One region of the Streptomyces sp. BK79 genome, then DNA from elsewhere that is predicted to be linked to it. Evidence: riboswitches for the same ligand, from Rfam matches in the RefSeq annotation. Region 1 holds a riboswitch; each other region holds the start of a gene.
The links. Region 1 has a riboswitch for thiamine pyrophosphate ahead of thiO (glycine oxidase ThiO). Riboswitches for the same ligand answer to the same signal wherever they lie in the genome.
Positions count from the first base shown of each region.

Region 2: another riboswitch for thiamine pyrophosphate. It lies ahead of thiC (phosphomethylpyrimidine synthase ThiC); the one in region 1 lies ahead of thiO (glycine oxidase ThiO).
Region 3: another riboswitch for thiamine pyrophosphate. It lies ahead of ACFIF2_RS22430 (thiamine ABC transporter substrate binding subunit); the one in region 1 lies ahead of thiO (glycine oxidase ThiO).

Region 1 covers NZ_JBHVOC010000013.1:69,240-73,205, reverse strand. The annotation lists gene ACFIF2_RS17790 (thiazole synthase) at 1-140, opposite strand, end outside; gene thiS (sulfur carrier protein ThiS) at 143-343, opposite strand; gene thiO (glycine oxidase ThiO) at 340-1,554, opposite strand; TPP riboswitch at 1,552-1,663, opposite strand; gene ACFIF2_RS17775 (hypothetical protein) at 1,716-2,066, shown strand; gene ACFIF2_RS17770 (NAD(P)/FAD-dependent oxidoreductase) at 2,156-3,373, shown strand; gene ACFIF2_RS17765 (Rv2175c family DNA-binding protein) at 3,451-3,816, shown strand.
Region 2 covers NZ_JBHVOC010000025.1:145,603-149,568, forward strand. The annotation lists gene ACFIF2_RS28775 (VWA domain-containing protein) at 1-198, opposite strand, end outside; gene thiC (phosphomethylpyrimidine synthase ThiC) at 285-2,078, opposite strand; TPP riboswitch at 2,071-2,260, opposite strand; gene ACFIF2_RS28785 (YibE/F family protein) at 2,332-3,756, shown strand; gene ACFIF2_RS28790 (SsgA family sporulation/cell division regulator) at 3,808-3,966, opposite strand, start outside.
Region 3 covers NZ_JBHVOC010000017.1:159,334-163,299, reverse strand. The annotation lists gene ACFIF2_RS22435 (ABC transporter permease) at 1-820, opposite strand, end outside; gene ACFIF2_RS22430 (thiamine ABC transporter substrate binding subunit) at 877-1,962, opposite strand; TPP riboswitch at 2,038-2,143, opposite strand; gene rlmN (23S rRNA (adenine(2503)-C(2))-methyltransferase RlmN) at 2,219-3,325, opposite strand; gene ACFIF2_RS22420 (phosphatidate cytidylyltransferase) at 3,437-3,966, opposite strand, start outside.

The sequences.
Region 1 (3,966 bases):
CGCATCGCGACCGTCGTCAGCTCGGTACCGGAGGCCACCAGCGCGCGCTCCAGCACGTCGAGGCTGGGCGCCCCGCCCGTACCCATGATCAGCCGGGACGCGTACGACGTACCGCCGAGGACGAAGGGATCGTCGGCCATGGTCAGCCTCCTTGGACGGCGGTGAGGACTTCGACGCGGTCGCCGTCGGCCAGCGCGGTGGCCGACCACCGCGCGCGCGGGACGACGGTCTCGTTCAGAGCGGCGGCCACTCCGGACGAGGCCGGGGTGAGCGTGCCCACCAGGGTGTCCAGGGCCGTACCGGGAGCCACCTCGCGCGGCTCGCCGTTGACGGAGATGTTCATGCGGGCTGCTCCGAGAGTCGCGGGAGTGCGGGGTCGGCGCCGAAGCGCCGGGGGGTGAAGGGGCGGGCCTCGGCCGGAAGCTCCCCGGTGGTCAGGACGTCCGCCATGACGTCGCCGGTGACCGGGGTGAGCAGGACGCCGTTGCGGTAGTGGCCGGTGGCCAGCAGCAGGCCGTCGAGACCGGTCGGGCCGAGCAGCGGGGCGTTGTCCGGGGAGCCGGGGCGCAGGCCCGCCCGGGTCTCCGTCAGGGGCAGCTCCGTGATGCCGGGCACCAGGTCGTGGGCGTCGCGCAGCAGCTCGTAGACGCCGCCCGCGGTGACCGTCGTGTCCCAGCCCAGCTCCTCGCTGGTGGCGCCGACGACCAGCTCGCCGCTCTCCCGGGGCACCAGGTAGAGCGGGTTGCCGCGCACCACGGCACGCACCGTCCGGTTCAGCAGCGGGCCGTGCGTCCGCGGCATCGCCAGCCGCAGCACCTGCCCCTTCACGGGCCGCACCGGCGGCAGCACGTCGTCCGGTACGCCCTTGAGCCGCCCGCTGAGACACCCGCCGGCCAGCACCACCTGCCCGGCCTCCAGGACCGTGCCGTCGGCGGTGACCACACCGGTGGCCCGCCCGCCGCGCCCGACGGTGAGCCGCTCGGCCCACTCCCGGTGGAAGACCACCCCCGCGCCTTCGCAGGCGGCCACGAGCGCCCCGGCCAGCCGCCGGGGGTCGATCTGGTGGTCGCCGTCCACCCGCAGCCCGCCGCGCACGCCCGGCGCGAGCATCGGCTCCAGGCGCCGGCACTCGCGCCCGCTCAGCCACTCGGACTCCAGGCCCGAACGCTGCTGGAGCGCGTGCAGTTCCCGCAGGTGGGCCCGGTCGTCGGCGTCCAGCGCCACGGCGAGGGTGCCGCACCGCCGGTACCCGAGGTCGTGGCCCGTGGCGTCGGCCAGCTCGGCCGCGAACCGCGGGTAGCGGCGCGCCGAGGCCAGGTTCAGCGCGAGCAGCGTCTGCTCGCCGTAGTGGAGCTCCGTGACGGCGGCCAGCATCCCGGCGGCCACCGAGGCGGCCCCGCCGCCCGGTTCGGGGTCCACGAGGGCCGTGCCGAGCCCGCGCTGCGCGGCCCGCCACGCCGTGACCAGGCCGATGATCCCGCCCCCGACCACGAGGACGTCAGGTGTCCGTGACGACGTGTGCGGCGGAGACGACAGGTGCGGTGGAGACGACATGGGCGTCCAGCCCCTCCCTTCGCCGGCATGACCCGGATCAGGTTCGTACGGTCGGAGGCCGCCAGCCTCCCTCTCAGCCCGGTGCGTCCGGGCTCCCGCGAGTGCTTTACGTTGGCCAGCCTAGCCCGACGCGGTAAGTCTCAGTAAGGGAGCCCTGGCCCATGGCGCGTTCACTCGACGGTCTCGTCCTCGCCCCCGTCGCCGACCAGGCGCCCGGCCAGGTGGGCACGCGGACCCGGTTCACCTACCACGAGCAGGACGGCGCGGTATGGGCCGAGTACGAGGGCGGCGACGTCGTCCGGGGCCGCCTGGTGGGCACCCGGGAGGGCGACCGGCTCGACTTCCGCTACGTGCAGCTCAAGACCGACGGCAGCACGTCCTCGGGGCACTGCGTGTCGACCGTCGCCGAACTGCCGGACGGGCGGGTGCGCCTGGACGAGACCTGGGAGTGGGAGTCCCAGCGGGGCAGCGGGACGAGCGTGGTGGAGCAGGTCACCGCGCAGGGGCGCTGAATGACGGTACGTCAGGTGTCTAAGGTGATCGGGTGAGTGATCAGACGCAGGAGCAGCCCCGGGAACGGGGAGCGGACGCGGAGCGCCGCGTGGTCGTCGTGGGCGCGGGCATGGCCGGGGTGCAGACCGCCGTCGCCCTGCGGGAGCAGGGTTTCACGGGCACCGTGACCCTGATCGGCGCCGAGCCGCACCAGCCGTACGACCGTCCCCCGTTGTCCAAGGCCGTCCTGCTCGGCACCGCCGAGGGATCCGCCTTCGACGTCGACTTCGAGGCCCTCGGCATCACCCTGCGGCTCGGCTGCGAGGCCCTGGGCGTCCGGCCCGGCGCGCACGTCCTCGACACGTCCGCGGGGCCCGTGCCGTACGACGTCCTCGTCCTCGCGACGGGTGCGGAACCGTTCCGGCTCCCCGGCACGGAGGGCGTGCCCGGCGTGCACCTGCTGCGCACCCTGGACGACGCCGAGCGGCTGCGCCCGGTGCTCGCCCGGCAGCACGACATCGTGGTCGTCGGCGCCGGCTGGATCGGCGCCGAGTTCGCCACCGCCGCGCGCGAGGCGGGCTGCGCGGTGACCGTCGTGGAGGCCGCGGGGCATCCGCTCGCGGGCGCGCTGCCCGCCGAGGTCGCCGCGCCGATGACCGCCTGGTACGCCGACGCCGGCGTCGGCCTGCGCACGCACGCGCGCGTGGAGCGCGTCGAATCCGGCGGTCCGGGGGAGGCCGGTCACGTCGTCGTCCTCGACGACGGCTCGCGGCTGCCCGCCGGCGCGGTCGTCGTCGGCATCGGCGCCCGGCCCGCCACCGCCTGGCTCGACGGCTCCGGCATCGCCCTGGGCCCGCACGGCGACATCCTGGCCGACGACCGCCTGCGCACCTCCGCGCCGGACGTCCACGCGGTCGGCGACTGCGCGTCCTTCCCCTCGGGGCGCTACGGGGAGCGGCTCCTGGTGCACCACTGGGACAACGCCCTCCAGGGCCCGCGCACGGTCGCCGCCGGCATCGTCGGCGCCGCCGTCGGCGAGGTCCCGGCCGCCTACGACCCGGTGCCGTACTTCTGGTCCGAGCAGTTCGGCCGCTTCGTCCAGTACGCCGGTCACCACACGGCCGCGGACACCCTCCTGTGGCGGGGCGAGCCCTCGGGGCCCGCCTGGACGGTCTGCTGGCTGCGGGAGGGCCGCCTGGCCGCCCTGCTGGCGGTGGGCCGCCCCCGGGACCTGGCGCAGGGCAAGCGGCTGATCCAGGCGGGCGCGACGATGGATCCCCGGCTGCTGGCCGACCCGGCGCGGCCGCTCAAGGCGTCGACCGCGTAGCCCGTCCGCCGGGTGCGGCGGCCCGGCTCGGACGGGTCCGGCTTCCGACTGTCAGTGGCAGATGGCAGGCTTGAGACGTGACCGAGATTGACGCAAAGATCGATGCTCTCGTGCCTGCCTGGCTCACCGTCCCCGACATCGCCGAGATGCTGGGTGTCGAAGTGACCCGCGTGCGCCAGCTGATCAAGGAAGGCCAGCTCATCGCCGTACGCCGCGGCGAGAACCGGGCGCTGCACATCCCGGCGGCCTTCATCGACGAGGACAAGGTCGTCAAGGGCCTGGTCGGGACCCTGACGCTGCTGCGGGACGACGGCTTCTCCCCCGAGGAGATGCTGGAGTGGCTCTTCACGCCCGACCCCTCCCTGCCCGGCACCCCCGCGCAGGCGCTGAGCGAGAACCGCGGCACGGAGGTGAAGCGCCGCGCCCAGGCGCTCGCCGTCTGACCTGAACCCCACCGCCGGGCGGGCGGGGCGGGCCTGAGATCCGCCCGCTCGGACGGGTCCGGGCTCGGATCCGCCCGCCCGGGCGGGCAGGTTCGGCCTGAGATCTCCTGCCGGGCGGGCGGGCGGGTGTGGCGTGAGCTTCACATGGCA
Region 2 (3,966 bases), on a different contig from region 1:
CACCGCGTCGGACGCGTGCCGGGGCTGGTTGTAGAAGACGAAGTCACCGTCGTCCCGCACCCGGCCCTCCGCGGTGAGCAGCAGCGCGGAGACGTCGACCTCGGGCACGGCCGGTCCGGCGGACCAGACGAGTTCGACGCGCACCGCGGGGGAGTCGACGGCGAGGTTGGCGCCCTTGCTCAGGGAAGTGGCTGTCATGCGCCCAGTCTGCCCAGACCCGGCCTTCGATGGGGAGAGGGCGGGCTGTGCGGCCTGTCCCCTCCCCACCGCCGCCCGGGCCTCGTTCAGTCCGCGATCGGCAGGTACACGCGATTGCCCGCGGCGGCGAACTCCTGCGACTTCTGGGCCATTCCCTCCTCGATCTCGGCCTTGCTCCCTCCGTGCTCCCGCCGGATGTCCTGCGAGATCTTCATCGAGCAGAACTTCGGCCCGCACATCGAGCAGAAGTGGGCCGTCTTGGCGGGCTCGGCCGGCAGGGTCTCGTCGTGGAACTCCCGTGCCGTGTCCGGGTCGAGGGCCAGGTTGAACTGGTCCTCCCACCGGAACTCGAACCGGGCGTCGGACAGCGCGTCGTCCCACTCCTGCGCACCTGGGTGCCCCTTGGCGAGGTCGGCGGCATGGGCGGCGATCTTGTAGGTGATGACGCCGGTCTTGACGTCGTCACGGTTGGGCAGGCCCAGGTGCTCCTTGGGCGTGACGTAGCAGAGCATGGCCGTGCCCCACCAGGCGATCATCGCGGCACCGATGCCGGAGGTGATGTGGTCGTACGCCGGCGCGACGTCCGTCGTCAGCGGGCCGAGCGTATAGAACGGAGCTTCCTCGCAGATCTCCTGCTGAAGATCGATGTTCTCCTTGATCTTGTGCATCGGGACGTGGCCCGGGCCCTCGATCATGGTCTGCACGTGGAAGCGCTTGGCGATCGAGTTGAGCTCCCCGAGGGTGCGCAGCTCCGCGAACTGCGCCTCGTCGTTGGCGTCCGCGATCGAGCCCGGCCGCAGGCCGTCGCCGAGGGAGTACGTGACGTCGTAGGCCGCGAGGATCTCGCAGAGTTCCTCGAAGTTCTCGTACAGGAACGACTCCCGGTGGTGCGCCAGGCACCATGCCGCCATGATCGAGCCGCCCCGCGAGACGATGCCGGTCTTGCGGTTCGCGGTCAGCGGCACGTACGCCAGCCGCACACCCGCGTGGACCGTCATGTAGTCCACGCCCTGCTCGGCCTGCTCGATGACCGTGTCCTTGTAGATCTCCCAGGTCAGCTCCTCGGCCCGGCCGTCGACCTTCTCCAGTGCCTGGTAGAGCGGCACCGTCCCGATGGGCACGGGGGAGTTGCGCAGCACCCACTCGCGCGTGGTGTGGATGTTGCGGCCGGTGGAAAGGTCCATGACCGTGTCGGCGCCCCACCGGGTCGCCCAGGTCATCTTCTCGACCTCCTCCTCGATGGAGGACGTCACCGCCGAGTTGCCGATGTTGGCGTTGACCTTCACCAGGAACCGCTTGCCGATGATCATCGGCTCGATCTCCGGGTGGTTGACGTTGGCGGGCAGTACGGCGCGGCCCGCCGCGATCTCCTCGCGGACCACTTCCGGCGAGACGTTCTCCCGGAGGGCCACGTACTCCATCTCCGGCGTGACCTCGCCCCGACGGGCGTAGGCGAGCTGGGTGACGGGCGTGCCGTCCCGCCCCCGGCGCGGCTGACGCGGGCGGCCGGGGAAGACCGCGTCCAGGTTGCGCAGACCTCCGCGGGGGGAGGTGTGCTTGATGCCGTCGTCCTCGGGGCGGACGGGGCGGCCCGCGTACTCCTCGGTGTCGCCCCTGGCGATGATCCAGTTCTCACGCAGCGGCGGCAGCCCCCTGCGGACGTCGGTGTCGACCAGCGGATCGGTGTACGGGCCCGACGTGTCGTACAGCGTGACCGACTGCCCGTTGGTGAGATGCACCTGACGGACCGGCACCCGCAGGTCGGGGCGCGAGCCCTCGACGTACGCCTTGTGCCAGCCGATGGACTTCCCGTCCTCCGTGCGCTCCTTGTGAGCGGAGTTCTGCGCGGAGGCAGGCGTGCGTGCGTCCTCGATGGTCATGAGACCTACTCCCTACGCCGGCATTACCCGGTAACAGGTTCGGCGGTCGACGCAGCGGCTTCCGTCTGCCGACGCTTCGTGGGATAGGTCACTCGACTTCGGTGACGTTTCCCGTGAAACATCGCTGGGACGGAGGTCAGCGCCCTCTCAGCCCGGTGCTCCGAGCTCCCGCGTGTACAAAGGTGCCTCCACGCTAGCGCCAATTCGGGCGCGGTGAACAGAGGGCCCCCCTGGTTCTTGCGATGATCGGGCGGTGACCACACCGCAGCATCCCCCCTTCCCACCGCACGAGCCCGGCCGCGGGCAGGGCTCCGACGGCGGCGCCGGCCGCGAGGCCGGGCCCGCCTCCCCCACCGCCCATGGGCACGCGCACGTCCACAGTCACGGGCCGGCCACGCCGGTCTCCCGGCATCTGCGGAAGGTCATCGCGGCGGTCCTCATCCCGTTCGCGGCGGCCGTCCTGGTCGGGCTCGGGGTGCTGTGGCCCGGTGGTGCTCCGGCGCACGAACGCACCGGGGTCGGCTTCGACCGGCAGACGCAGGACGGCACCGTCACGAAGGTGGTCGAGCTGAGCTGTCAGTCCGTCAACGCCTCGGGCGTCCCGCCGACCGGTGACACCTCCACCGCGGAGGGCTCCTCCGCGGTGCAGCAGGCGAACGGCGACTGCAAGCGGGCGACGATCCGCGTCGACAGCGGCAAGGACAAGGGCCGTACGTTCACCGAGGTCGTGCAGCCGGACCAGTCACGGCAGTTGCACGAGGGCCAGAAGGTGGTGGTCGCCTACGAGCCCTCCGCGCCGAAGGACCTGCAGTACTCGGTGACCGACATCAACCGCGGGCTGCCGCTGGCCCTGCTCGCCGGCATCTTCGCGATCGCCGTCGTGGTCGTCGGACGACTGCGGGGCCTGATGGCCCTGGTCTCGCTGGCCCTCAGCTTCCTGCTGCTGAACTTCTTCATCCTGCCCGCGATCCTGCAGGGATCGAATCCCCTGGCCGTCGCCGTGGTCGGGTCGAGCGCCATCATGCTGATCGCGCTGTATCTGTGTCACGGCCTGTCGGCCCGGACCTCCGTCGCGGTGCTCGGCACCCTGATCTCCCTGCTGCTGATCGGCGTCCTCGGATCGCTGTTCATCGGCTGGGCCGCGCTGACCGGCAACACGGACGACAACACCGGCCTCATCCACGGCCTGTATCCGACGATCGACATGAGCGGTCTGCTGCTCGCCGGTGTCATCATCGGTTCGCTGGGTGTCCTGGACGACGTGACGGTCACGCAGACCTCCGCGGTCTGGGAACTCCACGAGGCCAATCCGACCATGGGCTGGCGCGGCCTGTACCGCGCGGGCATCCGCATCGGCCGCGACCACATCGCGTCGGTCGTCAACACGCTCGTCCTCGCCTACGCGGGCGCCGCGCTGCCCCTGCTGCTGCTGTTCTCGATCGCGCAGAGCGGGGTGGGGACGGTCGCCAACAGCGAGCTGGTCGCGGAGGAGATCGTGCGCACGCTGGTCGGATCGATCGGCCTGGTGGCGTCCGTGCCGGTCACCACGGCCCTCGCTGCCCTGGTGGTGTCCGCCGACCGGTCCGCCGACCGGACGGCGGCCCAGACCTCCGGAGGGGCGCCGGGCCCCGGCACGGCCCCCGGGCGCGGCGGAGGCGGCCGGCGCCGTAAGCGCTGACGCGCTTTCGGGCGAAGCGTTACGCCAGCGCCGAAGGGCTGCCGTAACGGTTCATCCGGCGCTCTGTTCCTCCGCCAGGATGCGGTCCAGGGCCTCGTCGAGGTGGGCGTCGAAGTCGGCGAGCGCCCCCTCCTGCCCCAGCGGCACCAGCTTGTCGGTCCGGTCGAGGAACGCGACCAGGGGAGCGGCCGACGAGCGGAACAGTGCCTG
Region 3 (3,966 bases), on a different contig from region 1:
GCCCGGCACCGCGCGGCCGGCGGGCGGTCGTGGCCGCGTCCACCAGCCGCAGGGCCGTCTCCCGCCGCCGTACCGTCCAGGCGTGCACGGCGAGGACGGCGGCGACCGCCGCGAACTGGATCAGTGTCAGCACGGCGGCCGTAGACAGGTCGAAGACCTGCGAGGTCTGCCGGTAGATCTCCACCTCCAGGGTGGAGAAGGCGGGCCCGCCGAGGATCTGGACGACACCGAAGGAGGTGAAGGTGAACAGGAACACCATCAGCGAGGCCGCGGCCACGGCGGGCGCGAGCGCGGGCAGCGTCACCTGCCGCCAGGCCCTGGGCCGCGAGGCGCCGAGCATCCGCGCGGCCTCCTCCTGGCGCGGGTCGAGCTGCGCCCACAGACCGCCGACGGTGCGGACCACGACGGCGTAGTTGAAGAAGACGTGCGCGAGCAGGATCGCCCACACGGTGGTGTCCAGCCGTACGCCCCACAGCTCGTCGAACAGCCCGCCGCGCCCGACCAGGGCCAGGAACGCCGTACCGACGACGACCGTCGGCAGCACGAACGGCACCGTCACCACGGCCCGCAGCACCTGCTTGCCGGGGAAGTCGAGGCGGGCGAAGGCGTAGGCGCCGGGCAGGGCGACGAGCAGCGTGAGCGCGGTGGAGGCCAGCGCCTGCCAGGTGGTGAACCACAGCACGTGCCGGACGTCGGACTGGGCGAGCACGTCCCCGATCCGCCCGAACCGCCAGACCCCGTCGACCTCCAGTCCGCGCGCGACGATCGCGGCGACGGGGTAGGCGAAGAACACCGCGAAGAACGCGACGGGCACCGCCATCAGGGCGAGCCGCGCCGCGCTCCCGCGCACGGTCCTGGTCCTCGTCCCGGCCCTGCCTACTTCAGTACGAGAGAGGTCCACGCCTTGACCCACTCGTCGCGGTGGTCGGCGATCTTCGCCGGGTCCATGGTCTGCGGGTCCTCGGCCCGCGGCCCGAACTTCCGGAACGCCTCGGGCAGCCGCGCGCCCTCGCGGACCGGGTGGACGAACATGTTCAGCGGCAGGTCCTCCTGGAACCGCTCGCCGATGAGGAAGTCGAGGAGCGCCTTGCCGCCCTCGGGGTTCGCGGCGTTGCTCAGCAGACCCGCGTACTCGACCTGGCGGAAGCAGGTGCCCTCGGCGACGCCCGTCGGCGCGGTGGCCGGCTGCGGGTCGGCGTAGATCACCTCGGCGGGCGGGGAGGAGGCGTAGGAGACGACGAGCGGACGATCGCCCTTGGCCTTCTTGCCGCCGGCCGAGCCGGAGAACTCCTCGTTGTACGCCTGCTCCCAGCTGTCGACGACCTTGACGCCGTTCGCCTTGAGCTTCTTCCAGTAGTCCTGCCAGCCCTCGTCCCCGTACGCGGCGGCCGTGCCGAGCAGGAAGCCGAGGCCGGGGGACGAACTGCCGGCGTTCTCGGTGACGAGCAGGTCCTTGTACGCGGGCTCGGCGAGGTCGTCGAGGGAGTCCGGCGGGGTCAGCCCGCGCTCGCTGAAGTACGCCTTGTCGTAGTTGACGCACACGTCACCGGTGTCGACGGGCGTGACGCGGTGCTCGGCGTCGGCCTGGAACGCGGGGTCGACCCGGTCGAGGCCCTTCGCCTCGTACGGCTGGAACAGCCCGTTGTCGAGCGCGCGGGACAGCAGGGTGTTGTCGACGCCGAAGAAGACGTCGCCCTGGGGGTTGTCCTTGGTGAGGATGGCCTTGTTGACGGCCTGCCCGGCGTCGCCGTCCTCCAGGACCCTGACCTTGTAGCCGGAGCTCTTCTCGAAGGCGGCGACGACGTCCTTCGAGGCCGCCCACGAGTCGTGGCTGACCAGCGTCACGGTCCTGGAGTCGCCGGAGCCCTGCCCGTCGCCGTCGGACGACGATCCGCACGCGGCCAGGCCGCCGACCATGCCGAGGCCGAGGGCCAGGGCGGCGGCCTTCTTGGTGATGCTCACTGATTCCTCCTGGGTGACCAGGAGAAGACGCGGCCCCGCCCGCAGCCCCTGGGGACCTCGGGCAGGGCGCAACAGCTCGAGTGATGACCGATCTCCCTACCCAGAATGACCTGGGCCAGGTTCGGAGGGTCTGCGGCCGGTGCCGCACTCTCAGCGCTGTGGCGCTCCCCTGTCGGAATATGAAGATGTACTGACGTATGAAAGATGTACTGACGTACGAAGGTGTACTGACGTATGAAGCTGTACGCCGGTCAGGTTACCGCTCGCTCGCGGCGAGCTGACCACACGCCCCGTCGATCTCCTGGCCACGGGTGTCCCGGATCGTCACCGGCACACCGTGCGCCGCGATCGCCTCGACGAACGCCTTCTCGTCCTCGGGCCGCGACGCGGTCCACTTCGAGCCGGGCGTCGGGTTGAGCGGGATGAGGTTGACGTGCACGGGCCTGCCCTTGAGCAGCCGCCCGAGCCGGTCACCGCGCCACGCCTGGTCGTTGATGTCCCGGATCAGCGCGTACTCGATGGACAGCCGGCGCCCGGACACCGCCGCGTACTCGAACCCGGCGTCCAGCACCTCGCGGACCTTCCAGCGCGTGTTGACGGGGACGAGGGTGTCGCGCAGCTCGTCGTCCGGCGCGTGCAGCGAGATGGCGAGGCGGCACTTGAAGCCCTCGCCGGTGAAGCGGTGGATAGCGGGGACGAGGCCGACCGTGGAGACGGTGATGCCCCGCTGGGACAGGCCCAGTCCGTCGGGCTCGGGGTCGGTGAGGCGGCGGATGGCCCCCACGACGCGGTTGTAGTTGGCCAGGGGCTCGCCCATGCCCATGAACACGATGTTGCTGAGCCGCGCCGGCCCGCCGGGGACCTCACCGTCCCTGAGCGCCCGCATTCCGTCGACGATCTGGTGCACGATCTCGGCCGTCGACAGGTTCCGGTCCAGGCCGGCCTGCCCGGTGGCGCAGAACGGGCAGTTCATGCCGCAACCCGCCTGGGAGCTGATGCACATGGTGACCCGGTCCGGGTAGCGCATGAGGACGGACTCGACGAGCGTCCCGTCGAACAGCTTCCACAGCGTCTTGCGGGTGGTGCCCTGGTCGGTCGACAGATGCCGCACGACCGACATCAGCTCGGGCAGCAGCGCCTCCCGCAGACCCTGACGCGAACCGGCCGGGATGTCGGTCCACTGCTCGGGATCGTGCGCGTACCGCGCGAAGTAGTGCTGCGAGAGCTGCTTGGCGCGGAACGGCTTCTCGCCGATCGCGGCGACGGCCTCCTTGCGCTCGGCGGGCGTGAGGTCGGCGAGGTGCCGCGGCGGCTTCTTGGCTCCGCGGGGGGCGACGAATGTGAGTTCTCCGGGCTTAGGCATGGCCCTACCAGTGTCGCAGACATACGGAGAGGGACCCGCCGCCCTGTGGACAGCGAGCCCCTCAACCAAGAACCGCAGGTCAGGCCGAGCCTGCCACGATCACCTTCCGGTTCAGCCCGATCCGACGAAGATCACCAGCAGCAGCCACACCACCGGTGCCGTCGGCAGCAGTGAGTCCAGCCGGTCCATGATGCCGCCGTGCCCCGGCAGGAGCGTGCCCATGTCCTTGATGCCGAGGTCCCGCTTGATCATGGACTCGCCGAGGTCGCCCAGCGTGGCGCTGACGGCGACCGCGAGGCCGAGCAGGAGGCCCTGCCACCAGGTGCCGCCGTCGATCAGGAACTGCATGCACAGCGCGCCCGCCACCATCGCGAACGCCACCGCGCCGAGCAGGCCCTCACGGGTCTTGCCGGGGCTGATGCGGGGGGCCAGCTTGGTCCTGCCGAAGCGCCAGCCGACGGCGTAGGCGCCGGTGTCGCTGACCACCGTCAGTATCAGGAAGACGAGGACGCGCCACGCGCCGTCGTCCGCCATCAGCATCATCGCGACGAACGTGGCCAGGAACGGCACGTAGAACGCGGCGAAGAGCCCGGCCGTGACGTCCTTGAGATAGCCCTCGGGCGGTTCCGTCATCCGCCACA